One region of the Bacillus arachidis genome, then DNA from elsewhere that is predicted to be linked to it. Evidence: a T-box and tRNA genes for the amino acid it is inferred to sense, from the RefSeq annotation. Region 1 holds a T-box; the other holds one or more tRNA genes.
The links. The T-box of region 1 lies ahead of ileS (isoleucine--tRNA ligase). A T-box ahead of a tRNA ligase gene usually reads a tRNA of that ligase, here a tRNA-Ile.
Positions count from the first base shown of each region.

Region 2: it has a tRNA-Ile gene. The T-box ahead of ileS (isoleucine--tRNA ligase) is inferred to sense a tRNA for this amino acid. The anticodon was not compared.

Region 1 covers NZ_CP127376.1:2,056,010-2,071,962, reverse strand. Annotated here, with positions in the region: gene QRY57_RS12085 (YozF family protein) at 113-592, shown strand; gene QRY57_RS12080 (NAD(P)/FAD-dependent oxidoreductase) at 874-2,367, shown strand; gene QRY57_RS12075 (M36 family metallopeptidase) at 2,484-3,992, opposite strand; gene QRY57_RS12070 (TetR/AcrR family transcriptional regulator) at 4,315-4,911, shown strand; gene QRY57_RS12065 (DUF418 domain-containing protein) at 4,901-5,986, shown strand; gene QRY57_RS12060 (AraC family transcriptional regulator) at 6,039-6,755, opposite strand; gene ileS (isoleucine--tRNA ligase) at 7,068-10,169, opposite strand; T-box leader at 10,224-10,462, opposite strand; gene QRY57_RS12050 (hypothetical protein) at 10,578-10,742, opposite strand; gene QRY57_RS12045 (MBL fold metallo-hydrolase) at 10,977-11,837, opposite strand; gene QRY57_RS12040 (DegV family protein) at 12,071-12,898, opposite strand; gene QRY57_RS12035 (class I SAM-dependent methyltransferase) at 13,089-13,970, opposite strand; partial or broken gene tnpB (IS200/IS605 family element RNA-guided endonuclease TnpB) at 14,246-15,371, opposite strand.
Region 2 covers NZ_CP127376.1:3,774,994-3,790,946, reverse strand. Annotated here, with positions in the region: gene QRY57_RS21185 (Nif3-like dinuclear metal center hexameric protein) at 1-957, shown strand, start outside; gene QRY57_RS21180 (4-hydroxy-3-methylbut-2-enyl diphosphate reductase) at 1,004-1,951, opposite strand; gene vrrA (VrrA/YqfQ family protein) at 2,043-2,675, opposite strand; gene QRY57_RS21170 (DEAD/DEAH box helicase) at 2,857-4,167, shown strand; gene QRY57_RS21165 (deoxyribonuclease IV) at 4,323-5,219, shown strand; gene QRY57_RS21160 (DUF2624 domain-containing protein) at 5,239-5,493, opposite strand; gene QRY57_RS21155 (YitT family protein) at 5,643-6,521, shown strand; gene QRY57_RS21150 (metal ABC transporter ATP-binding protein) at 6,780-7,550, shown strand; gene QRY57_RS21145 (metal ABC transporter permease) at 7,550-8,383, shown strand; gene QRY57_RS21140 (Fur family transcriptional regulator) at 8,397-8,810, shown strand; gene ispG (flavodoxin-dependent (E)-4-hydroxy-3-methylbut-2-enyl-diphosphate synthase) at 8,908-10,005, opposite strand; gene QRY57_RS21130 (hypothetical protein) at 10,170-10,517, opposite strand; gene QRY57_RS21125 (DUF1189 domain-containing protein) at 10,583-11,350, opposite strand; tRNA gene QRY57_RS21120 (tRNA-Ile) at 11,841-11,914, shown strand; gene sodA (superoxide dismutase [Mn]) at 12,141-12,752, shown strand; gene QRY57_RS21110 (MFS transporter) at 12,889-14,166, shown strand; gene QRY57_RS21105 (peptidoglycan D,D-transpeptidase FtsI family protein) at 14,276-15,953, shown strand, end outside.

The DNA of each region.
Region 1 (15,953 bases):
TTGTAATTTTTTTAGATCATGAATCCCATTCTTCTCAAAAAACTCTTATTTCATTACATAACAATTTGTTTTTCACACATATTATTAGTAAATTTCTCCTGGAGGTCTATACATGAAAAAAACAGTCAGCTCCTTACTCTTGCTATTATGCATGATTACTACAAATCAAGTGTACGCCTATTCCCCACAATCACTACCCAGCTCACAGAATTCAAAACAATGGAAAGTCAATATTGATGAAGTAAAGAACACCGACAAAGGCATGTTACAATCTAAAAAAGGTGTTTTTCACACCTATCACTTCTCCGTACAAAACATCGGAAAAACTGAAGTTTATAACGTTCGAGTAGAAGTATTTCGAAATGAACCAAAAACAGAGACAAAATATGAACTGTTTTCTTTAAAAGAAGCTCGATTAGCAAGTGGGAAAACAGGATTTGAACATGCGAATTTTCCTGTTTCCATAAAAGCAGATAAAGTAGATGTCATGATTACATGGCAAGAGCATCCTTTCCGTACAATGCGAAGTGGTCAGAAAGTGGAAGGGAGAAAGTTTAAAGAGCATTTTGTTTTTAAGGAATCTCAAAAATGAAATTCCTCTATAAGAATAGAAAAATTCTTTGTAATAATCTTTAAAATACATTGCGTTGTTCTTTCTAAACAATATTAGGAGCGAATAACGCTTTTTTTATTTCATTCTTTTTCCTTTCAAAAACTTTACCTATCTTTCAGCTACCATTCTAGCTTCTTCAACTGGCCTTAATACAGAATATTCAATTTAGCAAGCAGGACAAAACTCAGCCAATCTCTAATAACCAGTGTGGAATGAAAAATACTGATTAAAATTCACCTAATAAATGGAGGTTGAAAATTATGACTCATACCAACTATGCACTAACAACAGGCAAAACAGAACGAGCGATTATCATTGGGGGTGGTATTGGAGGGCTACTAACTGCAAGAGTACTTTCGACCTACTATAAAAAAGTGCTTATAGTCGATAAAGATACTTTTCCAGAAAGACCTGACAACCGTTCTGGTACTCCACAAGCCTTTCATCCACATCGTTTTACCCAGCGTGGTAAATTAATTACTGACCGACTCTTCCCAGGATATGAAAATGACTTAGCAGCACAAGGTGCACCCTCAGTACTAAACAAAACCATCCACAACATGAACCAATATGGCACGATAGAAATGCAATATCCACGAAATGATGTTAAATTCAGTAGGGCTTTGCTTGAATGGACGCTTCGTAAACAAGTACAAAAAATTTCTAATGTTAGTTTTCTCACAAATCATAACGTAATGGATTTATTAATGACAATTGATCGAACAGTTGTTACAGGAGTCAAAGTCTCAGAACGTGGAAAATCTGAACAAGAACGTTCACTGCATGCTGATTTGATAATTGACACGAGTGGTCGCTCCTCTAAACTCGTGAATTGGCTTCAAAATTACGGCTATGATGTACCGGAATCAGATCGTTTGAAAGTCTCTCTTGGATATAGTACCCGCCGCTATAAGGTTCCTTCCCATCTCCAACATCTCACAGAAAAATGGGACACAATTAACATTGCAGGGCAGCCCACTAAAGAAACTTTTACAGGTGTCTTTTCCTTTATTGAAAATAATATAGCCGAGGTGCTAATCTATCGTCCTGGTGGACATTATCCTCCTACAAATGCTGGAGAATTTGAACAGACTATTACCCAGCTCCCAAGTCCGATAATCGGCGAGATTTTGTACGAGTTTGAACCAATATGCTCCCCTCGGAGTTATCGTGTTCCAGAACTGTTTCGTCATCACTTTGAACAAATGGAGCGATGGCCCTCTGGATTGTTAGTCTTAGGTGACGCATTCTGTATTTACGATCCTATTTTTGGCCAAGGCATGACCGTTGCTGCAATTGAAGTAGAAGTGCTCGAGTCTTGCTTGCAAGAACAACAACATAACCCTACCCCTCATTTCGAACAAAGAGTTCTCAAAAAAATGCAAGATGTAATCGAACCAGCTTGGTGGCTCAATTGTGCTACTGATTTACAGTGGAAAGGTGTCGAATATGTGAGTTCACAGCAATTGAAAGGCATTTCTTTTGGCCAAAAATATATGGATTTATTTCTTAAATATGCAACAACGAAGCGTGATTTCAAACTATACGGAATGTATTGGGCAGTAAACTCATTAGCAGTCTCACCGTGTACTATATTTGATCCACAACTAGTTAAGACCATTCTCACTTCATCTAACGAAGGGAAACGCTTCCTTGATGAACTTTTACTCGCCTATGGTCAATCATTAGATAAAGTATTAAATCAGATTATACCTAATTTCTCTCAGACAGCCTTTGTATCAGTAAATCAATAAATCTGGAAAACTCCTAGATGAATAGATAGGTAATTTTTGATAGTAAATACAAGTAATAAAGAAACCCCGGCATAATCGGTGTTATGTCAGGGGTTCTTTATTATTCATTCATATTCTTAATTCGTACTAATTCCTCGCGCTGCCCAAATCCGATCAATTTCCGCTGCATGTTGTCCTCCGTAAAGTAGTGCATCTGCTTGCTTTATTGCTTTGGCACCATCACGGAATGTCGCATTTGGAGTAAGTGACCAATGGGACTGCAAAATGATTTTTGTTGTTACATCACGACCAAAAGCTTGCGCCATTTCATATTCACCTTGTGCCCAAATTTCTCCATCCGCATGTACTTCGTTCTCAATATCCCTTGGATACACTTTATTATTGTCTAACCGTCGTAAACATGTTGGATTAGAGCTGGAATAAGAAGTCCCATCCCATTCTCCTACACATGCTTTTCCATATCCTGTAGTTGATGTGGCATCCTCATAAGTTGCACCTAAGAAATCTCCAAATCCTTCTCCCATTGCCCCGCCTTCTGCAGAACTTCCGAATCCTGGAACTTGATTATCTTGAATCGAATGCCCATACTCATGTGCAATAATTCCTGCATCCTCTGCATCATCTACCCCACCAGTTCCGAATGTTAAAGCTTTTGTTGACGGAGAGTAGAAAGAATTATCATCTCTCGTTCCGTTCACATTTACTTTAATTGAACGATTATTAATATTATTAAAACCTATTTGTTGGATGTAACGTTGTAAAGTATCGATATGATAATACGCCATTACATCTTCAAAACTATCATTTGAACGTGTGTAATTAAATTGAAGGGTTGAAGATTTTGTTTTTGCCTTTGAAGAAATAGTGACGTAATCTCCAACTAAAAATCCCGTCCCATTTAAACCTTTTAAAGCAACTGTTTTTAATTGATTATTTAATGCTGTGGAATCTGCATCATTATTATCCTTTAATCCCGTTAAACTGCCACTTGATACGACGGGATTAGGCATAAACACTTTCCCTGTCCCTTCCGCTTTCCGGTTTATATCAACCTTTTTAATTAACTTTCCACTCTCAGCATCAATGAGTGTTTCCCACGCACCAAATGGTTGATTGGAGTGGACTACAACTCGGTATACCGGAATAGCAACACCTTCTTCAATGACATAGCCAAATTCATTCATTGTTGGCGCCCACAAATTTTGTTCACTTTCTCCCCCAACATATGCCTTTGATTTTTGCTCCGCATCTTTTTGACTGATTTTTTGCTTAATTTCTTTCACACTCTGAACAGGCTGATAATCGGAAACTGCAAGTAATCCTTGACCTTTTCCATTAAGAGTCACCGTTATTTGTCTTGAAAATACAGGTGCACCATTTACTACTTGTTGAAATCTAACATACGAAGCTACCTGTGTATCCGTTGTTGAAATATACTGTAAGTCTGATAAATCTGACTTTAATGCATATTGCGAAGCATTCGCTTTTAAATATTCGGCTGCTTTTTCCTGAGGAGAATATCTGTCTATCTTTACTTGTTTCTCTTCTACCGCTGAAGCAGTAGATACTGTACCTAGTACTAACGGTATTGCTGTAGCAATTGCCACTACTCTTTTTTTGAACATTAGAACCACTCTCCACTCTCTTCATAAATTTTGAATGTACGAGTAATTCTATAAAAACAATTATATTACCTTTCTCTTTTTCTCATTAAATATAAAGTAATATTTTCTCAATATTTGTGTATCAAAGTAATAAATACTTTCGAAAGATATAATTCACTAGGATTATTAAGTAGGGATTTATGATAGTTAGTTATTGACCATAACCAATCGTAATACATAAGGTGAAATAAAAAATAGGTTGTTTTTTACCTAACGATAGGTTGAAAAGAAATTCTAATCAATGCTATTCTAACTATAATCTTACATGTTAGGAGGCTCAAAGATGAGTAAAAGTGAGGAGACTCTTGCTGCAATAATCGAGGCAAGTTATCGTTTATTCGCAGAGTACGGGATCAATAAGACATCATATACAATGATTGCCGAGGAAGTCGGGATCGCAAAACCCTCTATTTATTATTACTTCAAATCTAAAGATGCCTTAATTGAAGGTTTATTTAATGAGCTATGTCAAGCAATTCAATTTTCAACCTTTTTTAAGACGGATGAATTTACAAAGAATAATTTCATTGAAAAATGTATTGAAATTGGAGTAAATATAATCGATGAACAAGATAAGGACCCTTATTTTAACCGTGTTCTACAAGAATACATGTTACTAGCATCTAGAAATAACACTTACAACGAACGACTACTCTCCATACAAAGAGAATATTTAAAGGGATTTGAAGTACTTCTTGCTAAAGCTAGCTCATTAGAACTTATTGAAGATGATAACTTGACAGCCAAAGCTCATATGCTTGCATTGGTACTTGATAATATAGGGAATTTCATGATGTTTGATACAAATATGGACTATAAGCAAATATGGGTCGAAGCTGTGCATAGCATATTTAAAGGACGTGTTCCCCATGGAAATTAAAAGAAGAATTATTGGATTAGATTTTGCCAGAGCATGGGCTATGTTTGGAATGCTCATTGTTAATTTTATGGTGATAACAAGGGCTGAAGGTAACGGTCCCCCGTGGTTAATCACTTTTATGTCCCTCTTTGAAGGCCGCGCTTCTGCTTTATTTGTCATCCTTGCAGGTATCGGTATTTCCCTTATGGCACAATCCTCTGTTACTAGTGGTAATCAAATCAAGATTATGGCCAGTCGAACAATGATATGGAAGCGATCTTTGTTCTTATTCGTATTAGGCTTATTGTTATACACAATCGACTGGACAGGTGATATATTACACTACTACGGCGTGTATCTCTTTATTGCAGCCTTCTTCATTACAATAAATAAAAAAATATTACTTTGGTTATCAATACTCATTTTACTCGTTGCACAATCCCTTCAATTAACCTTTAATGCCTTTGAAGGCTGGGCAGGCCCTATTCCTTTTATAAACTATATAGATTTTTGGTCAGTAACAGGTTTCCTCCGTAATTTATTCTTTAATGGCTACCATCCTATCTTTCCATGGTTCTCGTTCTTCTTAATTGGTATGTTGATTGGACGAATGGATCTTCTTAATAATAAAATTAGAAAAAAACTATTCATAATTAGCCTAATCATTACAACAGTTGCTGAACTGTCATCAGAAGCATTAACTCATTTTTTTATCCCCTATATCGGAGAAGAATCTTCTACTTTTTTATTTAATACAGGACCTATATTACCCAACGTTTTATACATCGTATCAGCCACAGGATCTGCTTTAATAATCTTAATTCTTTGCTTATATATTACTGAAAGGTATGAAAAAAATTGGTTTATTGGAATCATCGTTAACACCGGACAATTAACTTTAACTCATTATGTAGGTCACGTCATTTTAGGAATTGGAACATTGATTCTTTTAAACAGACTTGAACATCAATCTTTATCTTTTGTGTTAATATTCGCTATTTGCTTCTTCATTTTTAGTATAGTATTTAGTGTTTTATGGAGAAATAAATTTCCTAAAGGACCTATAGAGTGGATTATGAGAAAGATTACTGGGTGAGTTATTAATTTATCAATCTATTTTTTGTTTAAAAAAACCATAGCTAACGACACTAGGATTTAGCTATGGTTTCAATAATTTTGAAATATTGCACATCCCCTAAACCATACTCAGGAAACAACTGAAATAAATCTTTCAGTAATTCATCCTGGGGTTTATCTAGATGTTTTTTAATATAAGCTGTGATTTCATTATCTTTCTTTAAGCATTCCAAGTATAGTCTGATTCCCTGAGACATGACTGACATTAACTGCACCTTAGGAAGACGCTGCCGGATTAGTACTTGTTGATAAATTTCTTTATAACCTTTTAGAGATATCTTAATTTCTTCCACCTCGTAAGTCATTTCATTCACCATATGGAGGAATACTACCCCTTTATATCCCACTTGCTCTAAATATGCCAGCACCGTCAGCAAGTTCATCTGACAGAACATGTCATCACCAAACCATAAAACAATGCATCTGTATCGTTTTTCAAACATTGGTTTCAAAGGAGAAATGGTAATACTCTCATATTCTTGCAAAGATACCTGATGTCCTAAAGCTCTTAGTTTTTTAAATTCATCACTAAATATTGTCTCACTTGTCTCATGTGAACACATAGCTTCATTAAAAGGAACATAATCACTTTTCCCCATTAATTGATGTGTTTGAAATTGCTCATACATTACCTGTCCATTTAAAATATTCAATATATCTCGATCAAACTGATCATAAATTTTGTTCTGTAAAGTTTCAATCTTTAATTTTTGTGAAATATCTATCATAATTATCTCTCCTGCATGTATGCTAAACAAAAAGAATACTGATGTTTTGATATAAAGTGAAACTTTAATCAGCCCTCACCAATCGAACTTTTACGGGCAGGTGATCCCCCCCACCTCCCTTTCTTGTTTCTCTCTGAATCTTGAGGTGGGGGTCTTACTGCCCGTTAATGCGAGATAAATTATGTTTCTCTAGCATTTCCAACTACAAACAGGTAATAATCCCTGTCTGTTTCGCAGAATAAAAACAAAATCCTGCATGATTCATACAGGATTTTGTAACTGTGCCTTCAATTACATACTACTTTTTGTGATTTAGCTAGCTGGACTCAACTTGATTCGAACCGTTTTCTCACCTAAAGAAATTTCATCTTCCTCTTGTGTTAACGTTTGGAATGTAAATTGCTTTACTAGCAAGTTTTCTTCTAATAAACCTTGATGTTTCATTAATGTTCTCTGTAATTCATCTTCTGTATCAAGGATTACATCTACTCGCAAGTTAACGGGTAAATTTAACTGTTTTCGATACTCTTGAACAGCGCGAATAAATTCACGTGCCACTCCTTCTTGTAACAATTCCTCTGTAACATTTGTATCTAACATTACCGTATATTGTCCGTTTGTCGTATTAGAAAATCCTGCTTTTGGCACTTGTTCTACCAATACATCTTCAACTGATACTGTAATTTCTTCTCCTGAGATAAGCTTAAACATTGCCTTTTCCTCTACAACAAATTTTTGTACTTCTTCTTGCGGTAATTGTTTTAACCATTGATTTACAACATTGACGTTCTTCCCGAATTTCGGTCCTGCCGTCTTAAAATTCAGCTTTAATTGATACGATGTATACTTTGTTTCATCTAATTCTACATGAAATGCTTTTACGTTCAATTCCTCCATAACAATATCACGGTAGGATTTCCAGTCTACTTTCTGCTCATGATGCTCTAGTAATACAAGCTCTGCTAATGGCTGTTTCACTTTTAATGCATATTGATTTCGATTGCTACGTCCGAGTTCTACAACTTGTAAAACAGCATCCATTTCTTGTTCTAGCTTTGATTGAATAAGTGTTTCATCTGCTACTGGATAATCCGTCAAATGAACACTTCTTCCTTCCAAGTTAAGATGAATATCTTCTGCTACAAAAGGAGTAAATGGAGCAAGTAACTTGCTAAGTGTAACAAGTACCTCATGAAGTGTTTCATACGCCGCGGTCTTTTCAGGATTCATGCCAGACTCCCAAAAACGACTGCGTGAACGTCTTACATACCAGTTACTTACCTCATCTACAAGAGTCGCAATTTCACGAGCTACATTTGTAAATTGATACTCATCTAATGCACTTCTTACTTTTTTCGTTGTACTATGAAGACGTGATAATACCCACTCATCTAATTTCGTTCGCTTTACCTCATACTTCTCTTTTGGATCATATTCATCTAAGTTTGCATATAAAACATAAAAACTATATACATTTACAAGTGTATCTACAAGTTTCGACTTCGCCTCTTGGACAGTTCTTTCAGAAAATCGTTTTGCATTCCAAGGTGCACTATCAACAAGAAGAGCCCATCTTAATGCGTCTGCACCAAATTTTTCAATTAAGTCTACTGGATCTAATGCATTTCCTTTACTTTTAGACATTTTCTGTCCTTGTTCATCTAGCACATGCCCAAGAGATAATACACGTTTGTATGGTACTTTTCCAGTGTATAAAGCCGCTACTGCTAATAAACTATAAAACCAACCGCGCGTTTGATCGACACCTTCAGCGATTACATCCGCTGGGAATTGTTCCTCAAAAAGCTCTTTATTTTCAAATGGATAATGATACTGTGCAAATGGCATCGAACCACTATCAAACCAAACATCAATTACTTCTGGCGTACGAGTCATTAAGCCACCGCATTTTTCACAGCATACCTTCACTTCATCTACATACGGTTTATGCAGTTCTAAATTTTCTTCTACCTGCCCTCTGCTATGCTTTCTTAATCCCTCGATGCTCTTCGGCGCAAATTGATGATCACAGTTTTCACATTCCCATACATTTAACGGTGTTCCCCAGTAGCGTTTCCGGCTAATATTCCAGTCCACCATATTCTCTAAAAACTTTCCAAATCGCCCATGCTTCATATGGTCTGGATACCATGTAACTGCATCATTATTCTGTAAGAACGTCTCTTTAATTTCAGTTGTCCGAATAAACCAGCTCTCTCCAGCATAATAGAGAAGTGGTGAATCACAGCGCCAGCAATGCGGATAACTATGTTCATATTTCTCTTTATGATAGAGCAATCCTTCCCCAGCTAAATAACGAACAATATCCACATCACACTCTTTCACAAACTTCCCTTTTAAAAACGGAACAACTTCTGTATATTTACCTTGCTCATCCACAACATGAAGGAACGATAATCCTTCATGTTGCACCACTTTATAATCATCTTCTCCATAAGCTGGTGCGATATGAACAAGTCCCGTCCCGCTATCTCCCGTAACAAAGTCTGCTGAAATAACACGGTATCCATTCGTAACTTCGTCCATAGGAAATGGCGCTGTATATGAAATACCTACTAATTCTGCTCCTTTATGAGTAGATAATACTTGATAGCCTTCTTTTAACACATCATTTGCACGCTCTTTTGCAACAATATAAACGGTTCCATCTTTCTCTGCTTTCACATATTCCATATCCAGATGTACAGCAAGAGCTACATTGGCAGGCAATGTCCACGGGGTTGTTGTCCACCCAAGAAAATATTCATTTTCACTATTCAATACTTTAAATTTCACAGTCGCACTTAAATCTTTTACTGTTTTATAACCTTGCGCTACTTCATGCGAACTAAGTGATATTTGACAACTTGGACAGTACGGTGAAACTCGATGCCCTTTATATAGCAGCCCTTTTTCATGAATTGTTCCAAGAATATGCCATACACTCTCAATATAAGGGTTCTGCAAAGTTACGTACGGATCATCCATATCAACCCAATATCCAATGCTCTCAGTAAATTCACGCCACTGCTTTTCATACGTAAATACACTTTCTTTACACTTTTGGATAAATGGTTCAATTCCGTATTCTTCAATTTCATGTTTACCAGAAATACCAAGCTGCTTTTCCACTCCTAGTTCTACCGGTAATCCATGTGTATCCCAGCCAGCTTTTCGCAGTACTTTGTATCCAGTCATTGTTTTATATCTTGCTACTACATCTTTAATCGTCCGCCCAAGCGCATGCCCAACGTGCGGTAATCCATTTGCAGTTGGTGGTCCTTCATAAAAAACGAAAGATTGTGCGCCTTCACGATTCCGAATGGATTGCTCAAAGATATTCTGCTTGTTCCACTGCTTACGAATTCGTGTTTCTCTTCCTACAGCTAATTCTTTTACATCTACCTTCTCCATTTACAATCACTCCTTTGAAATTTTGTAAAAGCACACAAAAAAACCGTCCCTATAAGTAGGGACGGGTTTACCCGCGTTACCACCCTAATTCTATTAGTATTTAACCAATAGCACTTAGCAACGTACTAGCATACGCGTTCTTTGTAACGGTAGACATCCGTCCGAGCTTACTCTATTCAGCCACGGCTCCTCGGAGATGATTTTCAAATAAAGTCTGTACACCGGCTTTCAGCAAGACACCGGCTCTCTGGGGAACAGTACGATATTTTACTCTTTCTCGTCTTCAGATTTGTATACTTTTATTAAAAGTTATTTTATTCCATGAAACAGATAATTGTCAATCAATTCAAAAATATATTTTCATTTTCATCCTAATTTTCGTATTTTATACATCGTGAAAAGTTTCTATTACTTTATCGTGCCCCATACTTCCTCTAAACCTTCATCTTCTTCTCCAAGTTCTGCAAAAAATCCAGTTTTATCTTCATGAAGAACTGTTTCAAGTTCTGCCTTTGCCTCTTCGTTTCGATTTAAAACAGCTAAATAGCATGTTCTGTTGTATCGAACTAACAAATCTGAAGAATCGAAATAAAATTCAGATTAACAAATGCTTTCTCTACATATTTAGTGTTCTTCTTTTATGTTATCTTTTCTTGTTTTTGTGGAAAACACAAAATTAGATTATAGCCATGAAAAGGTACAACGCTTTAATAAACAAACATGTTAAAAGACCCAGAAACAAAATTCCTAGGCTTTTTAACATGCTTTCTAGTAAAAGAAATCGTATACTTTTCTCTGAGTTTAATATTAAACTCTTTCTAGACAGTATCCATTGACGAAAAAATTGATAGTTTCAATTTCTTCAGCATTTAATTTTCTTTGCAGTCCCTTTTCAAGCTCTTTAATAATGGCTTTTTCATTCCCCTTATATTTTCCCGTCAAAAATGCTGTTTCTTTTAAAAAATTAATTTTCAATTGAAATTCCTCTTTATAAACGGGCTTATCGTGATGAGATAAGAAAAAAATGTCTGCGTCATATTTTTCAAGCTGTTTAACTAGTTGCAAAGTATTTTTAATGGTATAACTCCATTTTTTTGAGTAGAGATTTGCGTACATACAATCCCCCAGAAAAAGAATTTTTTCTTCCGGAATATAAATAACCGTACAATCATCAGCGTGATCGCCACCCACATGTTCAATTACAACCGTTACTTCCCCTAAATTAATAGACATTTGCTTATCAAATGTAATATCAGGTATTGGAAGAAACACTTCTCTCTGATGACCCAACTCTTTCTTTATTGCTTCCGCACAAAATGGAATTTCTATTCCTTCTTTAACGCGCTGATCTAAGTATTTATCTTCCCATGATAAATTCTGAAGCCTTTTAATTTTTTCGTGAGTTTTATAATGAGCAATTACTGGTATATCTATTGCGCTCATCCCGAAAACATGATCCCAATCTGAGTGAGTGAGAACAAGAAAGTCGCCTTTAATATGTACTTCTTCTAATTGTTTAAGAAATAAATTAGCATGTTTAGGTGAATTTCCAGCATCAATTAATAATGTCTTTTTTTCTCCTGTAACTGCTGCTAAAATTGGTCGATCCGTTTCTTGATACGGTGGTAAGTATAAAATTCGATTTGATATTCTTTCGATTTTTTGCAAGTTCCTATTCTCCTTTAGATGGTGACATATGTTGCTATAATTCTTTAGAAAATAATTGTAGCTTATCAAAATTTGATAGATTCATAAAACATCATTTTTTCTGTATACTTCCATAAAAAGAATAGCGTATTTTTTCGTTATATGAATACAAATTTGTCCTATACTTATTACTAAATTTCTGAATTATTTCCATTTACATAAAACTGAGAACAAAAACATAAAAAAACCGTGAATTATTCACGGTTTTCCCCTTTCGAAAAGCTAATCGCAATTGTTCCAGCGCCAGCATGAACAGCAAAAGATATAGGAAGTGGGTAAATTTGAAACTTCATTTCAGGAAATACTTCTCTAAAATCGGCAATCCATTCTTTCGCCCCTGCTTCATCATTAGCGTGGAAAACATGTACCACTTTCGGAGTGTCTTTTTCAAGTTCAGTTCGCATATACTCTTTACACTTTTGTATTTTACGAACTTTTTTTGTCATCACAACTTCTCCGTTTTGTACTTCTAAAATTGGATTCACGCTTAGTAGGCTACCTAGTATAAACTGCACTCCCTTCACACGTCCACTTGCATATAAACCTTTTAGATCTTTCGGAAATACATAATAAGGACTACGTTCAATGTGTTGTATTGTTTTTTGTATATCTTGTAAAGTCATACCTTCACGGTATAACGTTTGTGCTTTTGTTAAAAGTTCATCCATTGGATAACTTGCTGTTTCACTATCTATTACGATTAGAGGAAATCCTGCCATTTCTGCTGCGAGTATCATATTTTGATAGGTACCACTTACCTTCCCGCTAATTGTGAAAGCAAATCCTTCTTCATATTCCTCTTTACACTTCGAGAAAAGAGCAACCATCTCGCCTAAATTCGGTTGTGATGTAGTTACGGTTACACCTTCTTTTAACGCATCGTAGACACGTTCACGAACACCTTCTTCACAGTCTTTATAGGCAGTTCCATTAATAACAATTTCAATTGGTATAACAAAATTATCTTCACTTGTTGTACAGCTTGCAGTTGTACTATCAGTAAACCAAGCAACTCGCTTCATGCTGTTCCTCCCTTGTATACATCCTTCCCTAAAAATTACCTCACTATTCTATCTATTTGAGTTATGAAAAGGACTATGTTTGTTATCATAACAAGACTATCTCTGTTTTTCTATAGGATATGGATGATTTGAGCAAAGTTTTCAAAATTAATATCGATTCTATCCAAATTCGTACACTATTTCGACATATTTACTTATTCTTCACGATTCCAAAAGTGATTTTCATACTTGGGGCATAGACGAAAGAAGATTCTAAAGTAAATTCTTTAGAGAAGTTTAATTCTGCCTGGTACTGTGCTATCGCTTCATTATACGTCAGTCCTCGGCTTATTAAACGTTCAATAAAACCATCCTTTTCAGCAGGTGTATTACCGATTCCCTCTTCCTTAAGTGCGTGATACAATTGTTGTTTCTCTCTTTGCATCTCATTCGTATTAAGAAAATTCACCTTATCGCTAACCCTGCACTCAATCTTTTCTACACCTAGTTCACTTAAATATATCGGTAATTTCATTCCAATGTTACCATCCGCGCCATTTCGCTTTGCATCTTTTTCAAACAATTTTTGCAGAACACCAAGCTGAATCATTTCAGCTTGCTCCAGATTATTCAGGTAATACGAAGACATATTAGAAATCCAGTGTGGTTCAAAACATATGATACTGCCTCCATTAACAACTGAATCTATCATTTTTTGTAACATTGTCTTCGAATCGTTCATATGTAGTAAAAAAGCATGACAAACTGCTATATCATAATTTCTTTCTAATTCAATTTCAGTAGCATCTGCTTCAATAAACTCTACTTCATATGGAAGACTTCGGAATAACTCTCTTGCTTCATTAATTAGTTTCTTACCCTTATCAACTCCTGTATATCTAGACCCTATTGGTAACAGAGGCAATAGGGTCAGCCCTAAATATCCATATCCACAACCGTAGTCAACTATATGAACTGGTTTAGAAATTTTCCAAACTGCATTTACCAAAAAACTTATATAATCATCGTTGTAATATAGATCTCTTGTATTTCTCAAATATTCTAACTGATTATCCCATTCATACTCTTTCAATTCAATCATCCCCTTTTATTTATATTGAAAGCATTGATTCCATTTGCTTCTTTGAGCAGATGATAAAATATTTTATAGATATATAAACATTTTTGCATATCCATAAGTATTTAATGTATCTAGAAATCTGGTAACCTCATTTAGACAAAATGGATTTAATGAAAAGTCCAACTAATAGAGATACCAGTGTATATTTGAACTACCCCCACTTAACAGTCTAACAAACTATTTGAAGTGGGGGATTCCTACGAACACCAAAGTATCCCTCGGCTTTATTAGTAGGCAATCCCCGTAGTCCCTACGGTTAGAAGCCTTAAGGCCTCTTTTCTCAAATTTTGTCCTGCGTTGACATCTCTATCATGATGCATACCACAAGAACGACACTTCCATTCACGCAACTCTAGATCTTTCACGTCTTTGTTTTTGTTGCCACAATGCGAACAAAGTTGAGAGCTGGCGAATGTTTTGGATACCACGATAACTTGTTTTCCATACCACTCTGCTTTATACACAAGCATCGCTCTGAATTGTGACCAAGATACTTCTTGAATCGCTTTCGCGAGCTTGTGATTCTGTAACATATTGGATACTTGCAAATCTTCTATCCCAATCACATCGTGGTTTTTGATGATCATCGTAGATAGTTTTTGTAAGTAATCAGTTCTTGCATTTGTGATTCGTTCATATATACAAGCCACTTTGATTCGCTGTTTATGCCAGTTCGCTCCACCTTTTGTACGACGAGACAAAATGCGCTGAGCATGAGCGAGCTTTTTCTCTAATATCCGAAACCATTTCGGATTGCCAAATACTTCTCCCGTTGAAAGAATCGCAACGTTTTTCACGCCAACATCCACACCAACAGCGGAACCTGTCTTTGGCAATTCTTGCACTTCTACTTCAGCAAGAATCGAGACAAAATATGTTCCACTTGGATTCCTTCTGACAGTAGCGCTCAAAATACGTCCTTCTACCTCACGACTTTTGGTAAACGTGACAAGGCCCAGTTTCGGTAACTTTATTTTATTCCCTACAATCGCGATGTTCCCATTTGTGTGCTTCGTTGTATAGGATTGGACTTTATTGTTTTTTGACTTAAACCGAGGTGCTTTGTTTTGTTTGTTGAAGAATCGTGAATACGAGTCAGCGAAGTTGTGAAGAGAAGATTGAAGAGCCATGCTGTCCACTTCTTTGAGCCATACAAATTCTTTTTTTGAGGGCAGGTAGTTGCGAAGAACAAGTTCCATAGGTGAATCCTTTCCCTGTTTCTTTATATCTATCATTCCATTTTGCTAAAAAATAATTGAATACAAAACGAGAACAACCCATTGTTTTCGCGATACTTATTTTTTGTTCTGCATTAGGGTAGATCCGGAACTTATACGCTTTATGGACGAGCACCACTTTCCACCTCACTTTCTATTTTAGTTTTTCTACATGCTTTTTTCACCATATGTATGAGAACGATATCGGAATATACTCAAAAATACTTCTCTCGTATCATTTCTTCTTTTTTGTCGAAAATCCTCTGCCACCCTTCAAAAATGTATACATATGGAAGACTTTTATAATGGAACAATTCCTTCTATGTAAGAATACTTCTTCCTGCATCAATTCCCTTCTATAGGAACGAACGAATCCCGATACCTCATCCTAACTCTTCCACAAGGAGAAATGTTAGGATTTTACCTAACCGCCATTCATCTCCCACCTACTCATTGGACCATGTCCTACCCATTCCTTGAGGTGGAGTTTTCTGTCGGGAAATGATAAGACCCAAGAAAGAAAAGTCTCATTTGCATATTTCAACACAAGTAATAAGAAGAGTATGCAAACGATTATTGGTATAACTCATAATTTTTTGAGTTTCAAATAAACAATTGCACCTAACATAATCGTAAGAACTGAAAAAAGAATCAAAACTAAGAGCATCGGATTACTAAATATTTGTGCCACTTTCTTGATTCCTCCGATATCAAAATT
Region 2 (15,953 bases), 1.7 Mb from region 1:
GAAGCGATTCAAATAGGAGCAAATGTAATTATTGCTCATCACCCGCTTATTTTTAATCCATTAAAAGCAATCCATACAGATAAGGCGTATGGGCGGATTATTGAAACTTGCATCAAAAATGATATCGCTGTTTATGCGGCGCATACAAATGTCGATGTCGCAAAAGGTGGGGTGAATGATTTACTTGCAGATGCATTAGGCTTGCAAAATACAGAAGTACTTGTTCCGACATACTCGGAAGAAATGAAAAAAATTGTTGTGTTTGTGCCTGTAACACATGCTGAAGATGTTCGCAAAGCTCTTGGGAATGCTGGAGCTGGATATATCGGTAACTATAGCCATTGTACGTTTAATAGCGAAGGAATAGGTACATTTATACCTCAGGACGGAACAAATCCTTATATAGGCGAAACTGGACAGTTAGAGCGTGTGGAAGAGATAAGGATCGAAACAATTATTCCAGCTTCACTGGAGCGAAAAGTAGTAAAAGCAATGTTAACAACGCATCCATATGAAGAAGTTGCCTACGATGTATACCCGCTTGATAATAAGGGGGAGACATTGGGGCTTGGAAAGATTGGATACTTGCAAGAAGAAATGACATTAGGGCAGTTTGCTGAACATGTGAAATCGGCATTAGATGTAAACGGAGCGCGAGTTGTTGGGAAATTAGACGATAAAGTACGGAAAGTAGCAGTGCTTGGCGGTGATGGGAATAAATATATTACGCAAGCAAAATATAAAGGAGCAGATGTGTATGTGACAGGCGATATGTATTATCATGTTGCACACGATGCGATGATGCTTGGATTAAATATTGTTGACCCAGGACATAATGTGGAAAAAGTGATGAAGCAAGGTGTACAAAAACAATTACAACAAAAGGTAGATGAGAAAAAATTTGCTGTGCAAATTCATGCTTCTCAGTTACATACAGATCCGTTTACTTTTGTATAAGTAAAATAAAAAAATCCGTTGCTAGCTCATTAGCAACGGATTTTTTTTATTGTTTTTTTGCTTTTACACGCGGCAAGATTTTTTGAAGCGGTACATTCCGTTTGCGTTCCCAAGTTGCTGGGTTCATCGGATCGTACTGTTCTAAAAAGGCGATTACTTCTTTTGTAATTGGCGTTGGTGTAGATGCACCTGCGGTAATAGCGACGTTTTCAATACCTTGCAGCCACTCTAATTGAATTTCGCTTACGTCCGCAACGCGGTATGCCCTTGTACCGGCAATTTCCTCGGATACTTGAGCTAAACGGTTTGAGTTATTGCTTTTTGGATCACCAACAACAATCGTTAAATCAGCAACATCAGCTTGCTTAGCAACAGCTTCTTGACGTACTTGTGTTGCTAAGCAAATTTCTTTGTGAAATTCAGCTGTTGGGAATTTTTTCTGAATGTCTTCCATAAGGTGCTGAACGTCCCATTGGCTCATTGTTGTTTGATTTGTAACTAAAATTTTCTCTGTTGGGATTTCCAGTGTCTCTAAATCCGCTGCTTTTTCAATAAGATGAACGATATCAGGTGCGATACCAACCGCGCCTTCTGGTTCTGGATGCCCTTTTTTGCCAATGTAAATCACATGGTATCCTTCCGCTTTTTTTGCTTCAATGAGGTCATGTGTTTTCGTAACATCTGGACATGTTGCATCGATTGTCGTTAATCCTTTTTCTTTTGCACGTTGTTTAACTTCTGGAGAAACACCATGCGCTGTGAAAATAACAGTACCAGAATCGATTTTGTCTAAAATCTCCAATCGACTTGGACCATCTAATGTAATAATGCCATCTTCTTCGAAAGCATCGGTTACATGCTTGTTGTGAACAATCATACCTAAAATATAAATTGGTCTCGGTAATGTTTTATCTAGTGCGGCATTGCGTGCAATGACCATTGCATCAACAACACCGTAGCAATAACCACGAGGGGAAATTTTTACAATCTTCATGTGAGTAATCCTCTCCTTCTAAACAAGAGATCCTTTTTTGTACATAGTCTTTTCCATTATAAAGGAGGAGCGGACAGAAAACAAAGGATTGTTAGACATATAGTTTGGGTTTTGGTGCCGTACGCGGGATATTCTCTTTCATGGGCTCTTTTTCAATAACTGGCTCCAAAACTATTCTTTTCTTTTTTTTCCCTTGTGAAGGTGGTGGAGGTGTAGCGATTACTTCCACTTCTTCCGCCGATTCTTCAGCGGTACCTTTTCCAGAAGTGAGAATTTTTACGATGCTCGGTATACTGCGGACAATGGGACCGTATTGTTGCACGACAGGTCCAACAGATTGAGCGACTTGAGCAACCTTTTCAATATTATTTAACATGCCTGTAGGATTGGAAATTAAATTGGAAAAAAAGCTACCTATACCGCCGCTAGGTGCTACCGGTGCTGAGCCGCGCATTTCATTCGGATCGTTCATTTGAGGCGGCATCATTTGTTGAGGTTGCTGCATATAGGGTTGCTGATGTTGATGCATCATCGGTTGCCCTTCCATTTGTCGATAGGGGGGAGCCATTTGCATAAATGGCTGAGTTGGATCGTGTTTTTTGAATAGTCTAGCGAGAAATCCTTTCTTTTTTTGCATCATAGGCGGTAAATTAGGTATGGGATATGGGCTGTATGGTTGCTGTTGTCCTGCATACATTTGCCCCATAGGGGGTTTCGGATACATAAGAGAAATCCTCCTTTCTTTAGCTAGGTATATACACATACAATATGCAATGAAAAGAAAGAAGGTTAGTTTTTGAAGTAAAAACCTAAACTAAAGATGGATTTTACTATTAGATTTCGATATAATGTAGACTTGACTGATTTGTGCGCGCAGTAGAAATTTTAGAAAGAAGGTGTAACTTATGACACTACAAACATTTACACAATATAATTTTCAACCATTTTTAATAGATGCAGTTCGTGAACTACGCTTTTCGGAGCCGACAGAAATTCAAAAGAAAATTTTTCCTGTTGTGAAAAAAGGTGTGAGTGTAATTGGACAGTCTCAAACGGGTTCTGGAAAAACACACGCATACTTACTTCCAACTTTAAACAGAATTGATGCAAAACGAGAAGAGGTACAATTAGTTATTACAGCACCTACTCGTGAATTAGCACAACAAATTTATCAAGAGATTGTAAAGTTAACAAAGTTTTGTGCAGAAGGTCAAATGATTACAGCGCGTTGTTTAATTGGTGGAACAGACAAACAACGATCCATTGAAAAGCTTAAGAAGCAACCTCATGTTGTTGTTGGAACACCAGGGCGTATTAAAGATTTAGTAGAAGAACAAGCACTATTTGTGCACACGGCTTCTACTATCATTGTCGATGAGGCAGATTTGATGCTTGATATGGGATTCATTCAAGATGTTGATAAAATTGCAGCACGTATGCCTAAAAACTTGCAAATGCTCGTTTTTTCTGCAACGATTCCTCAAAAATTAAAACCGTTTATGAAAAAATACATGGAGAATCCAGAGCACATTCATATTAATCCGAAACAAGTTGCGGCGGGAAATATTGAGCATTATTTAGTTCCTTCTAGACATCGTAATAAGATTGAATTAGTGAACAAAATGTTACTTCAATTTAAGCCGTATTTAGCAATTGTCTTTACAAATACGAAAAAGATGGCAGAAGAAGTTGCGAATGGATTAACGGAGCGTGGATTAAAAGTTGGACGTATTCATGGTGATTTATCTCCGCGTGATCGTAAAAAAATGATGAAACAAATTCGTGATTTAGAATTCCAATATATTGTTGCGACGGATTTAGCAGCACGTGGTATTGATATCGAGGGAATCAGTCATGTAATTAACTACGAACTTCCTTCTGATTTAGATTTCTTCGTTCACCGCGTTGGAAGAACAGCTCGTGCAGGCTATTCAGGTATTGCAGTGACGATTTATGACCCAGCAAATGAAGAAGCATTAGATAGCTTAGAGAAACAACGGAATATCACATTTAACCATGTAGATTTACGTGGAGATGAATGGGTGGACTTAGGCGATCGCCGTCGTCGTCAAAGTCGCAAAAAGCCGAATAATGAATTAGATATTATGGCGACTAAAGTTGTTAAAAAACCGAAAAAGGTTAAGCCGGGATATAAGAAAAAGCTTGCCACTGAACGTGAAAAAGTGAAGAAAAAATATAGCAATAAAAAAAGATAAGGATCCCTTATCTTTTTTTATTGCTATTCGCTCGTAGTAGAAGTGATCTAGGAAAGTTTATTTTATAGTGGTTTCTTGTGCTAGCAAACAATTCACTACATATTTCTACAAATTATGCTATTATTATAGCTATTGTATATTGAAGAGGTGATTAGATGTTAAAGATTGGATCTCATGTTTCTATGAGTGGTAAGAAAATGTTATTAGCAGCAAGTGAAGAGGCTGTTTCATACGGTGCGACAACGTTTATGATTTATACAGGTGCACCGCAAAATACGAGAAGAAAACCAATTGAAGATTTGAATATAGAAGCAGGACGAAGACATATGGAACTGAGTGGTATCGAAGAAATTATTGTCCATGCACCTTATATTATTAATGTCGGTAATACGATAAAACCTGAAACATTCCAATTAGGTGTGGACTTCCTTCGTTTGGAAATTGAAAGAACGGAAGCGCTAGGGGTAGCGAAACAAATTGTACTTCATCCGGGAGCTCATGTTGGTGCGGGTGCTGATGCTGGTATTGCTCAGATTATTAAAGGGTTGAATGAAGTGTTAACACCAGAACAAACAGTGAATATTGCATTAGAAACAATGGCTGGAAAAGGTACAGAATGTGGGCGTAGTTTTGAAGAAATTGCAAAAATTATCGAAGGCGTTAAATATAACGAAAAACTATCTGTATGCTTCGATACATGTCATACACATGATGCAGGTTATGACATTGTTAACGATTTTGACGGCGTACTAAATGAATTTGATAAGATTGTTGGAATTGACCGTTTGCAAGTGTTGCATATTAACGATAGTAAAAATGTACGCGGAGCTGGAAAAGACCGTCATGAAAATATTGGTTTCGGTCATATTGGATATAAAGCGTTGCACTACATTGTGCACCACCCGCAATTAAAGCATGTACCGAAAATTCTTGAAACGCCGTATGTAGGTGAAGATAAGAAAGATAAAAAACCACCATATAAGTTTGAGATTGAAATGTTAAAGAATGGTTCATTTGATGAAAATCTTCTAGAGAAGGTTAAAGAACAGTAAGGAGGGGAATTTTCCCTCCTTATTTTAATAGTTGCTGGAATAACGTATTGATTTGTTGAGCAGTAGATGGAGAAGTTACTTTAGCAATCTTTTTCAAAAGTTCTAGTCTTTCTCCCGTATCATAAATATTGATGTTTTTTCCTTTTATTAAAGGGACAATTTGTTCAGCTTGTTCAGTTGTAATGGAAACTCCATATTCTGTACTATATTTTAATAATTCTTTTGTGGTCATGTGATTTAATTTTTTGTTTACAATGTGCTTGATAAGGTTCATGATGTCGTCCTCCTTCAGTGGTTCTTATACCGAAATATATGTGTAGGATGCTTGTGTATATTCACACTCTAATTGCTTTTTAAAAAGAAAAAGGGGAGTGTGTTATAATAGAAGAATGAAACTGCATATAGAATGTATAAGGAGGGCGTATGGAGAAAAAACAACATCGAAAAGAAAGTGTTATTCATTTATTGTATCGTTTAGTTATGATTGTTTTTGGAGCGGCATGTGCTGCGGTAGCCATTGAATTATTTTTAATACCGAATAAAATTATTGATGGCGGTATTATCGGTATTTCCCTCATACTAGATTACCTTACACCAAACATTTGGTGGTTAAGTTTCTCTACTTTAGTTGTCATCCTCAATTTACCATTCATGTATTCCGGATATAAACAAATTGGGAAAACCTTCATGTTATCTTCTGCTTTTGCGATTGTGGCTTTAGCTTTTATAGAGTCAACATTACATTCTATTAAACCATTTACGACTGAACCCATTTTAGCGACTGTTTTTGGAGGGCTTATTTTAGGGCTTGGTGTAGGGCTTGTTATTAGGCATGGTGGCTCATTAGATGGAACAGAAATTATGGGGATTTTATTAACGAAAAAATTACCGTTTTCTGTCGGTGAATTTGTTATGTTTGTGAATTTATTTGTTTTTGCTTGGGCGGCATTTGTATTTGGTGTTGAACAGGCGATGTATTCCGTTATGACATACTATATTGCATTTAAAACAATTGATACGGTTATTCAAGGGTTGGATGAGACGAAAGCAGTACTGATTGTATCAGATCAGTATGAAGAAGTATCAAATGCCATTTTACACCGCCTTGGTCGTGGGACAACTAAACTTGTTGCTAAGGGTGGTTATACGGATAAAGAAAAAGAAGTAATTTATGCTGTTGTTACACGTCTTGAGGTAACGAAATTAAAATCAATTGTTCATGAAATTGATGAAAATGCCTTTATTACAATTATGAGTACGCAAGAGACGAATGGTGGTAAATTTAAATCTGCTATTCATTAAAAGCGGATGTTCAAAAACGAAAAGAAAAGAGAGCTAATCGGTTTTGAAATATGAAAAAATGTGATAGCTATCTTTGTTTTGGTTTTTAAATAGTCTTAAAAAGCAGAGAGATTTTCTCTGCTTTTTGTTATAATAATAAGGTCGCCCTAAAACATATTCTTTATTTTAGGGCAGATTGGTTTACAACTATAATAAGCTATACTATAATTTAAGTAGGAATAAATCGGAATCATTCTGAATTAAAATAGGTGAGATGCTATGAATAATATATTGGAAATCGAAGGATTGACATTTCGATATGAAGAGCGAAATGTACTAGAAGATATTAATTTGCAAGTTCCGCAGGGAGCTTTTTTAGGTTTGGTTGGGCCGAATGGATCTGGTAAATCGACCTTGTTAAAATGTATATTAGGTGTTTTGAAACCGAAAAAGGGAAGTGTTCGGTTATTCGATGTTGATAGCAAAAAATTTAAAGATTGGAACAAGGTTGGCTATGTATCTCAAAAGGCAAACAGCTTTAATTCTGGTTTTCCAGCGACTGTATTTGAAGTTGTTTCAATGGGACTGGTTTCTAAAAGAGGATTGTTTCGCTTCTTAACAAAAGACGATAAAGCGAAAGTAGCTAAGGCAATCGCAGACGTAGGGATGCGTGAATTTCAAAATCGTAACATCGGAGAGCTTTCCGGTGGACAACAGCAACGTGTATTTATTGCGCGTGCGCTTGTAAGTAACCCAGAATTACTGATTTTGGACGAGCCTACAGTGGGTATTGATGTAAAGAGTGTGGAGAGCTTTTATGAGATACTAGAAGATTTAAATAAAAAACTAGGGATCACACTGATACTCGTTACACATGATATGGGGGCTGTAACAGAGAAAGTGACCCATGTTGCATGTTTAAATCAACATTTACATTTCCATGGCAACGTTGAGAAATTCCGAGAGTTAGAAGATGCAGAAATGTCGATTTTATATGGACATCATGTTCATCGTTTAGAGCATGATCATGAGCATCACGGGAGGATATAATGATACAGGATTTTTTACAATATGATTTTTTACGTAATTCTTTATACGCTGGTATTTTAATAGGGTTGGTTGCTCCATTAATCGGTGTATTTGTTGTAATTCGCCGTATGTCACTGATTGCAGATGCGTTAAGCCATGTGACATTATCGGGAATTGCTGCAAGTTTATTGCTTGAAAAAACCATTTTTACAGGTGGATTTTTAAATCCGTTATATATGGGGATGATTTTTTCGATAGGTGGAGCGCTATTAATCGAAAAGTTACGTACTGTATATAAACATTACCAAGAATTAGCGATTCCGATTATTCTTTCAGCTGGGATGGGAATTGGAGTTATTTTCATTTCGCTTGCTAATGGATTTAATACGGATTTATTTAGTTACTTATTTGGTAGCGTTAGCGCTGTAACAAGCACAGATTTAATTCTTATTGGTATTGTAGCAATCGTAGTTATTACAACGATTATTCTACTATATAAAGAGTTATTTTTATTATCATTTGATGAGGAATATGCCGTATCAACAGGGCTTGGTGCAAAGTGGATCCACTTTGTTTTTATTATTTTAGTTGCGCTTGTTATAGCGATATCGATGCGAGTTGTTGGGGTTCTTCTTGTATCATCTTTAATGACGTTACCAGTTGCCGCAAGTATCCGCATCGCAAAAGGATTTAAACAAGCGATTTTCTTTTCCATTTTATTTGGTGAAATTTCTGTGATCGGTGGACTGTTTACTTCTTATCAGCTTGATTTAGCTCCAGGTGGTACAATTGTTATGCTAGCAGTTCTTATTTTAATCGGTGCAATCTTATGGAAGAAGAAAAAAACTGCATAAAGTAGGGATAGTTATGAATCTGACAGAAGCTTTACGCCTTATGAAAGAAAAAGGCTATAAACATACTGGAAAAAGGGAAGAAATGTTGCGGTTATTTGCGGCTCATAATCGTTATTTAACCGCAAAGGACGTTTTAGAGCATATGAAGGATGATTATCCAGGACTAAGTTTTGATACAATCTATCGTAATTTAACGGTATTTGCTGAAATTGGTGTTTTAGAACAAACAGAACTAAATGGGGAGAAACATTTCCGATTTACATGTTCAATTATGGAACACCATCATCATTTTATTTGTTTAGATTGTGGTGGGACAAAAGAAATTACTTCTTGTCCAATGGATTTTATGAATAAAGATTTTAAAGGGTATGAGGTAACGGGGCATAAGTTTGAAATATATGGTCGTTGCCCGAAGTGTACAAAATAAAGGCTCGTCAGTTTTGAAACTGACGAGCTTTTATTTTTAGTTTCACTACTAAGGTATAATAAAAAGGCTGCTGGTAATATCCAGACAGCCTTTTTTATTATTGCTCTTGTTTTTCTTTTTCTTGATTCGCAGCCATTTCAGCAGCAATTACATCAATTTCTTTTTTGAGTTCTTCTACCATTGTTTCTTCTGGTACTTTACGTACGACTTTTCCTTTACGGAATAATAAACCTTCTCCACGTGCGCCAGCGATACCGATATCAGCTTCACGAGCTTCACCAGGTCCGTTTACTGCGCATCCAAGTACAGCGACTTTAATCGGTACTTTCAGTGTAGAGATATATTCTTCTACTTCATTTGCGATGCTGATAAGGTCAATCTCAATGCGACCGCATGTTGGGCAAGAAATAAGTGTTGCAGCGTTCGATGCAAGACCGAATGATTTTAACAATTCACGAGCAACTTTAACTTCTTCAACAGGATCAGCACTTAATGAAATACGAAGTGTATTTCCGATACCCTTACTTAAGATCGCACCCAGACCAGCGGCGCTTTTTACTGTCCCAGCAAATAGTGTTCCAGATTCTGTAATGCCTAGATGTAATGGATAATCAAAAGCACGAGCTGCTTTTTCGTATGCTTCAATAGCTAAGTTAACATCAGAGGCTTTCATCGATACGATAATATCGTGGAAATCTAAGTCCTCTAAAATTTTAATGTGATGCAAGGCACTTTCAACCATACCATCAGCAGTAGGATAGCCATATTTTTCTAAAATGTGGCGTTCTAATGAGCCAGCATTTACACCAATACGAATTGGAATACCGCGTTCTTTCGCTGCATTTACAACAGCTTCTACTTTATGGCGACGGCCGATGTTTCCTGGATTGATACGTACCTTATCAATGCCACCTTCAATTGCTTTTAAAGCAAGACGATAATCAAAATGAATATCAGCAACAAGTGGGATGTTAATTTGTTTTTTAATATCAGCAATCGCATTTGCTGCGCGTTCGTCTGGGACAGCAACGCGGACAATTTGACAACCCGCTTCTTCTAACCGTTTGATTTCAGCAACGGTTGCTTCTACATCATGCGTTTTCGTTGTTGTCATACTTTGTATAATTAATTCATTATTACCGCCAATTGTTAAATTACCGACTTTAACAGGACGTGTTTTTGTACGATGAGTCATTTCATTCACGAATAGATCGCTCTCCTTATAAAAGAAGTTTCTTATTTTTCCTTCCATATCAAAAATAGTATATGTGATATGGAACGATAGAAACCTATATGCTCGGTTTCACTTTTACTATTGTATCAGCGCCTTTATGTAATTGACAAGGATTAAGTGATGATTCACTGATATAACGGGAATTTGTAAGATTTCCCGATTTGAATTTTTGTAGAAGATGTATTTGTATTTAATTGTTTAAAATCATCGATTACATTTTCAATAGAAGGAATCTTTTTCTTGTTAATTGCTTCTGTAATGGATAAAACAGTATCTCCTGTTTTTACTTCAATTGCTTTATATTGTATATTTGTTTCTTTTTTGGATTTTGTATCTACGTTTTCTTTTTTTACAGTTTGAGTAGCTGTTGTTTTTTTGTATGAACTTAACATTGGTAAAGTACCAATTTTTATATCATAATAAAACACGTAACCGAGAACAAGCACAAGTAAGAGTGCGCTAAGTCTCTTCATATTCCTCACTCCTTTGTTAGGAAATATATGCTTGTCCAAAAAAAAAATGCCAAAATGGCATTTTTTTATAGTTCGTGTTTTTCTTTAGGTTGTGGTATTTCTTTAATTGTTAAGTACAGAACAATTAAAATGATAGCAGTGTATAGAAGGAATGACCATGGTACATTTACCTTTAGTAAATCCATAATCATAAAGAAAATTGTCGGGATTGTATAGCTGTAAGCTGTTAATGTCCAAACTTGTTTGTAAGATAATTTTCGTTGACCAACCATGGCTGAACCAATGAAGGCTAAAATTGTTGTGCCTAGGAACGAAATAAATAATTGGATCAAGTAAATGGCTATTCCAACGCCGAACATGAGAAACGGATAAATATTATCAATGGCTGATACAATATTCTGTATATCTTTTTTCTCAAATGTACCATTACCGAAATCGCTATAAGACTGAATTTGTGTTTGGTTGTTATTAGTAGATACAACTTTATCTTTTAAAACGAATACACCTTGTTTATTTGCATATGCATTTGTATCTGTCGCATTAGGGTCAAATACGAAAACAAAATTCCCATCTTCTTTTATAATGGGTTCTTTGATGTCGGCATGAAGTTCACCGTTTTCAATTTTAAAATTCGGAAGGTCCTTTTCAATTGATTGGTGTACAGTAGAAACGACATCTTGTACGAAATTTCCAAATGTAAAAGTTTTTGGAATCGTTGCAATTAAACATAATAACATGATAAACAGAATTGTTTTCCCGATTTTTTGAAAACGAAAAAGTGCCATGTCTTTTGGCGAATATAAACTTTTTACTAGCTGCGTAAATATGGACATGTATCCACTTCCTTTGCTATATGTATGAAAGATTGATGCATAAAATCATTGTAACGTACGAATCTGGAGAATCACAAGCTATATCACACGAAATAAGGTTAATACTTCAGTAATTTGGCTATATAGAGAGGAATTGCTACTAATAAAATTTTTCTTTATATGGGAGAGATCATCCGGCTATGCATAGAGGCGATCACATTCTTTTCTTGCCTTGTACGAAGGGAGAAAACGAGTGTAGGTTACTTTTTGTCTCTCGTAGCAGGGGGGATGTCGAAAAATCAAAATGGATTCATATAATTATTCGCTTGCAGTAAGATAGCTCTTTAAGATTCGAAAAGGTAAAAATACAATTGACACTTTTCTTTTTTATATGGTAAATTTATCTTACATTTCTTAATCGATATATCTTACGATTTTTAGCTTTTATGAATGTTCAGTGGAGATTTGGTGGTACAATCTCAAATTTAGCCACCGCTGTATACATAATTCTGGACCCTTAGCTCAGCTGGTTAGAGCAGACGGCTCATAACCGTCCGGTCGTAGGTTCGAGTCCTACAGGGTCCATATCCATTTCATATGTTTATCATGTAGACAAGAAGCTTCCTTAATAGAAGGAAGCTTTTTTGACGAAATATATGAGCATTTTGTTTGAAAAGAAATGGGAATTTTGCTACGTTATTGATAGCAAGACAATGTGATTTAATTTGTTTTCACCCTATTGTAAATAGGGTAAAATGAAGTTGTATGCCAAGTGATTTTAGGCAATACATAAAATGGGAGGAATGTAACAATGGCGAAACATGAATTACCAAATTTACCTTATGCGTATGATGCTTTAGAACCTCACTTTGATAAAGAAACAATGAACATCCATCATACAAAACATCACAATACTTACGTAACAAACTTAAACGCTGCATTAGAGGGTCATGCAGAACTAGCTGACAAAAGTGTTGAAGAATTAGTTGCAAACTTAAACGAAGTACCAGAAGCAATTCGTACTGCAGTACGTAACAATGGTGGCGGACATGCGAACCACACTTTCTTCTGGACAATTCTATCTCCAAACGGTGGTGGACAGCCTGTAGGTGAACTTGCAGCAGCAATTGAAGCGAAATTCGGTAGCTTCGATGCATTCAAAGAAGAATTCGCAAAAGCTGGTGCAACTCGCTTTGGTTCTGGTTGGGCTTGGTTAGTAGTAAATAATGGTGAGCTAGAAGTAACAAGCACTCCAAACCAAGATTCTCCTTTAACAGAAGGTAAAACTCCAGTTATTGGTTTAGACGTTTGGGAACATGCTTATTACTTACATTACCAAAACCGTCGTCCTGACTACATCGGTGCATTCTGGAACGTTGTAGACTGGAACGCAGCTGAAAAACGTTACCAAGAAGCTAAATAATATCGCGTATTCCGTTTCATATAAGTCGATATTGAAGAAGCTAGGGGAATATTCTCCTAGCTTTTTTGTATGCTTTCTTTTACATAATTGCGTCGGTCTTTGGAAGACTAGAACATGAAGTAAAGGAGAGTTATATATGAAGTGGAAACATGTAATTGGCGATGTCGAGGTGAACCGTGATTTAATATTGTTACTTGTTATGGGGGGATTATACACGCTCGCGATATCTTTATCCAACACGTTTGTTAACATTTATTTATGGAAGCAGACACAAAACTATGTGAACCTTGGTTTGTATAATTTAGCAAGCGTTGTTTTGCAGCCATTAACATTCCTTTTTGCAGGGAAATTGGCAAAGCGGATAGATCGTGCTATTTTACTGCGAGTAGGAGTTGGAACATTAGCGACTTTTTTTATTGTTGTTTTGCTTGCAGGAACGCATGCCTCACATTACATTTTATTACTTGGTGGTCTTCTTGGAATTGGATATGGTTTTTATTGGCTTGCATTTAATTTGTTGACGTTTGAGATTACGGAACCGGAAACGCGTGATTTTTTTAACGGTTTTCTTGGTCTTCTAACATCTTTCGCAGGAATGATTGGACCAATAACAGCAGGATATACAATTTCACGTATGGAAAAGTGGAGCGGCTATACAGTCATCTTTTTTCTTTCATTAACTTTATTTGCGATTGCTGTTGTTATAAGCTTCTTTTTATCGAAAAGAGAATGCGAAGGGCGTTATGAAATTGTTCAAGTTTTGAAAGAGCGGAAGATTGATAAAAACTGGGGAAGGATTACACGCGCACATTTCTTTCAAGGATTAAGGGAAGGAACGTTTGTTTTTGTTATTTCTGTATATGTCTATTTAGCATCAGGAAGTGAATTTGCATTAGGGAAGTATAGTTTAGTCAATTCCGCTGTTTCATTTGTATGTTATTACTTAGTTGCACGTATGCTAAAAAAGGAATGGAGAAAAAAATCGATTTTACTTGGTGGAATTATTTTGTATGCCGTTGTATTTTTGGTTATTTTTCATGTTACATATGTAAAATTACTCATTTATGCAGCATGTATCGCTATTGCGTATCCAATTTTGCTCGTTCCATACGGTTCTATGACATATGATGTAATTGGAAGAGCAAAGCAGGCGAGAGAGTGGCGTGTTGAGTATATTGTTGTACGAGAACTATGGCTGAACGGCGGGAGAATATGTTCCATTTTAAGCTTCTTATGTGCAGTATCATTTTTTGCGCCAGAAAAAAGCTTACCTGTTTTATTATGTATTCTCGGCGCTGGACATTTACTTATTTATTTTGCTGTTAAAAATGTCAAATATGGGGAAGGAAATCTAAATAAGACAAGGGTTCCAGCACCTGAAACAACACAAAATCATACTGAACGAGAAGGTTAACTTCTTCCGAGTTTTATGCTAGAATAAAAAGACATGTAAAACAGCAGTGAGGACACCTGTAACAAGGTGTCCCTTTCCTATTACATAGCTGTTGGTAGAGGGGGTTCGTATGAGTAAAAAGAAGAAAAAAAAGAAGACCCACGTTCCGTTCCGGCTTAACGTGTTGTTTTTTTGTGTGTTTTTAATGTTTTCAGCGATTATTGTAAAGCTTGGAATGGTACAAATTGTACATGGTGAAGATTATAAAAATGAGGTTGAAAAAAAAGAGAACTCAACAGTAAGTAATCCGGTTCCACGCGGGAAAATCTTTGACAGATATGGTCGACCGGTTGTGGACAATAATCCAGTTCGTACAATTACGTTTACAAGAATGAAAGGATCCACTTCGGAAGAACGTTTAGAGACAGCGAAAAAACTTGCTAAGCTAATAGAAGTATCGCCGGATAAACTAACAGAACGTGATAAAAAAGATTATTGGCTTTCTTTACATGAAAAAGAAGCAAAAGAAAAGATTACAAAGAAAGACCAAGCAGAATTTAAAGCAAAGAAAATTGATGATAAAGAAATGGCAGAGCGTCAGCGTAATCGCGTGACAGAGGAAGAAATAAATCAATTAACAGCGGAAGATTTAGAAATACTTGCGATTAAGAGTAAAATGGACGGCGGATATGCAATGACGCCGCAAATTATAAAAAAAGATGTAACACCACAAGAATATGCAATTATCAGTGAAAATTTAGCGTTGTTACCAGGTATAGATACGACAGTTGATTGGGACCGTAAATACACTTATGATGACATGTTCCGCAGTGTACTTGGTGGTGTAACAAGCTCAGATGAAGGATTGCCAAGGGAAAGACTAGATTATTTCCTTGTTAGGGACTATAACCGTAATGACCGCGTCGGTAAAAGTTATATTGAACAGCAATATGAGGATACGCTTCACGGTACAAAAGCAGAAGTGCGAAATATTACAGATAAAGACGGAAATATTTTAGAAACGATAAATGTATCTAAGGGGCAACGAGGAAATGACCTAAATTTAACAATTGATATGGAATTGCAAAAACGTGTAGAAGAAATTCTTGAAGAGAACTTAATGAAATATCAAGGTGCAGAACCTCTCTTAGATCGTGCATTTGTTGTGATGATGAACCCGAAAAATGGCGAAGTGTTATCTATGGCTGGAAAACAGCTCGTAGAAGAAGATGGAAAAAAAGAAGTGAAAGACTATGCATTAGGAACAATGACAAGTTCCTATCCGATGGGTTCAACTGTAAAAGGTGCAACAGTGCTTACTGGATATCAAACAGGAGCAATTCAACCTGGAACAGTATTACTAGATGAACCAATTAAATTAAAAGGTACACCAATAAAATCTTCTTGGAAAACGATGGGCTATATTGATGACCTTACCGCTTTGAAAATGTCATCTAACGTATACATGTTTAAAACAGCCATGAATATTGCTGGAGTACCATATGTTAGAGGTGGTACATTAGATATTAAGAAAAAAGCATTTGAGGATATGCGTTATTATTTCAGTCAGTTTGGTCTTGGAGTGAAAACAGGTATTGACTTGCCGAATGAAACAGCAGGACTTAAAGGTCCAGAATATACGCCTGGTTTCTTATTAGACTTAGCAATTGGACAGTATGATAACTATACACCACTTCAGCTTGCACAATATGTATCTACAATTGCAAACGGTGGTTATCGTATGCAACCACAAGTTGTAAAAGAAATCCGTCAACCAACCTCGAAACCAGATGAAGTTGGAAAAGTAA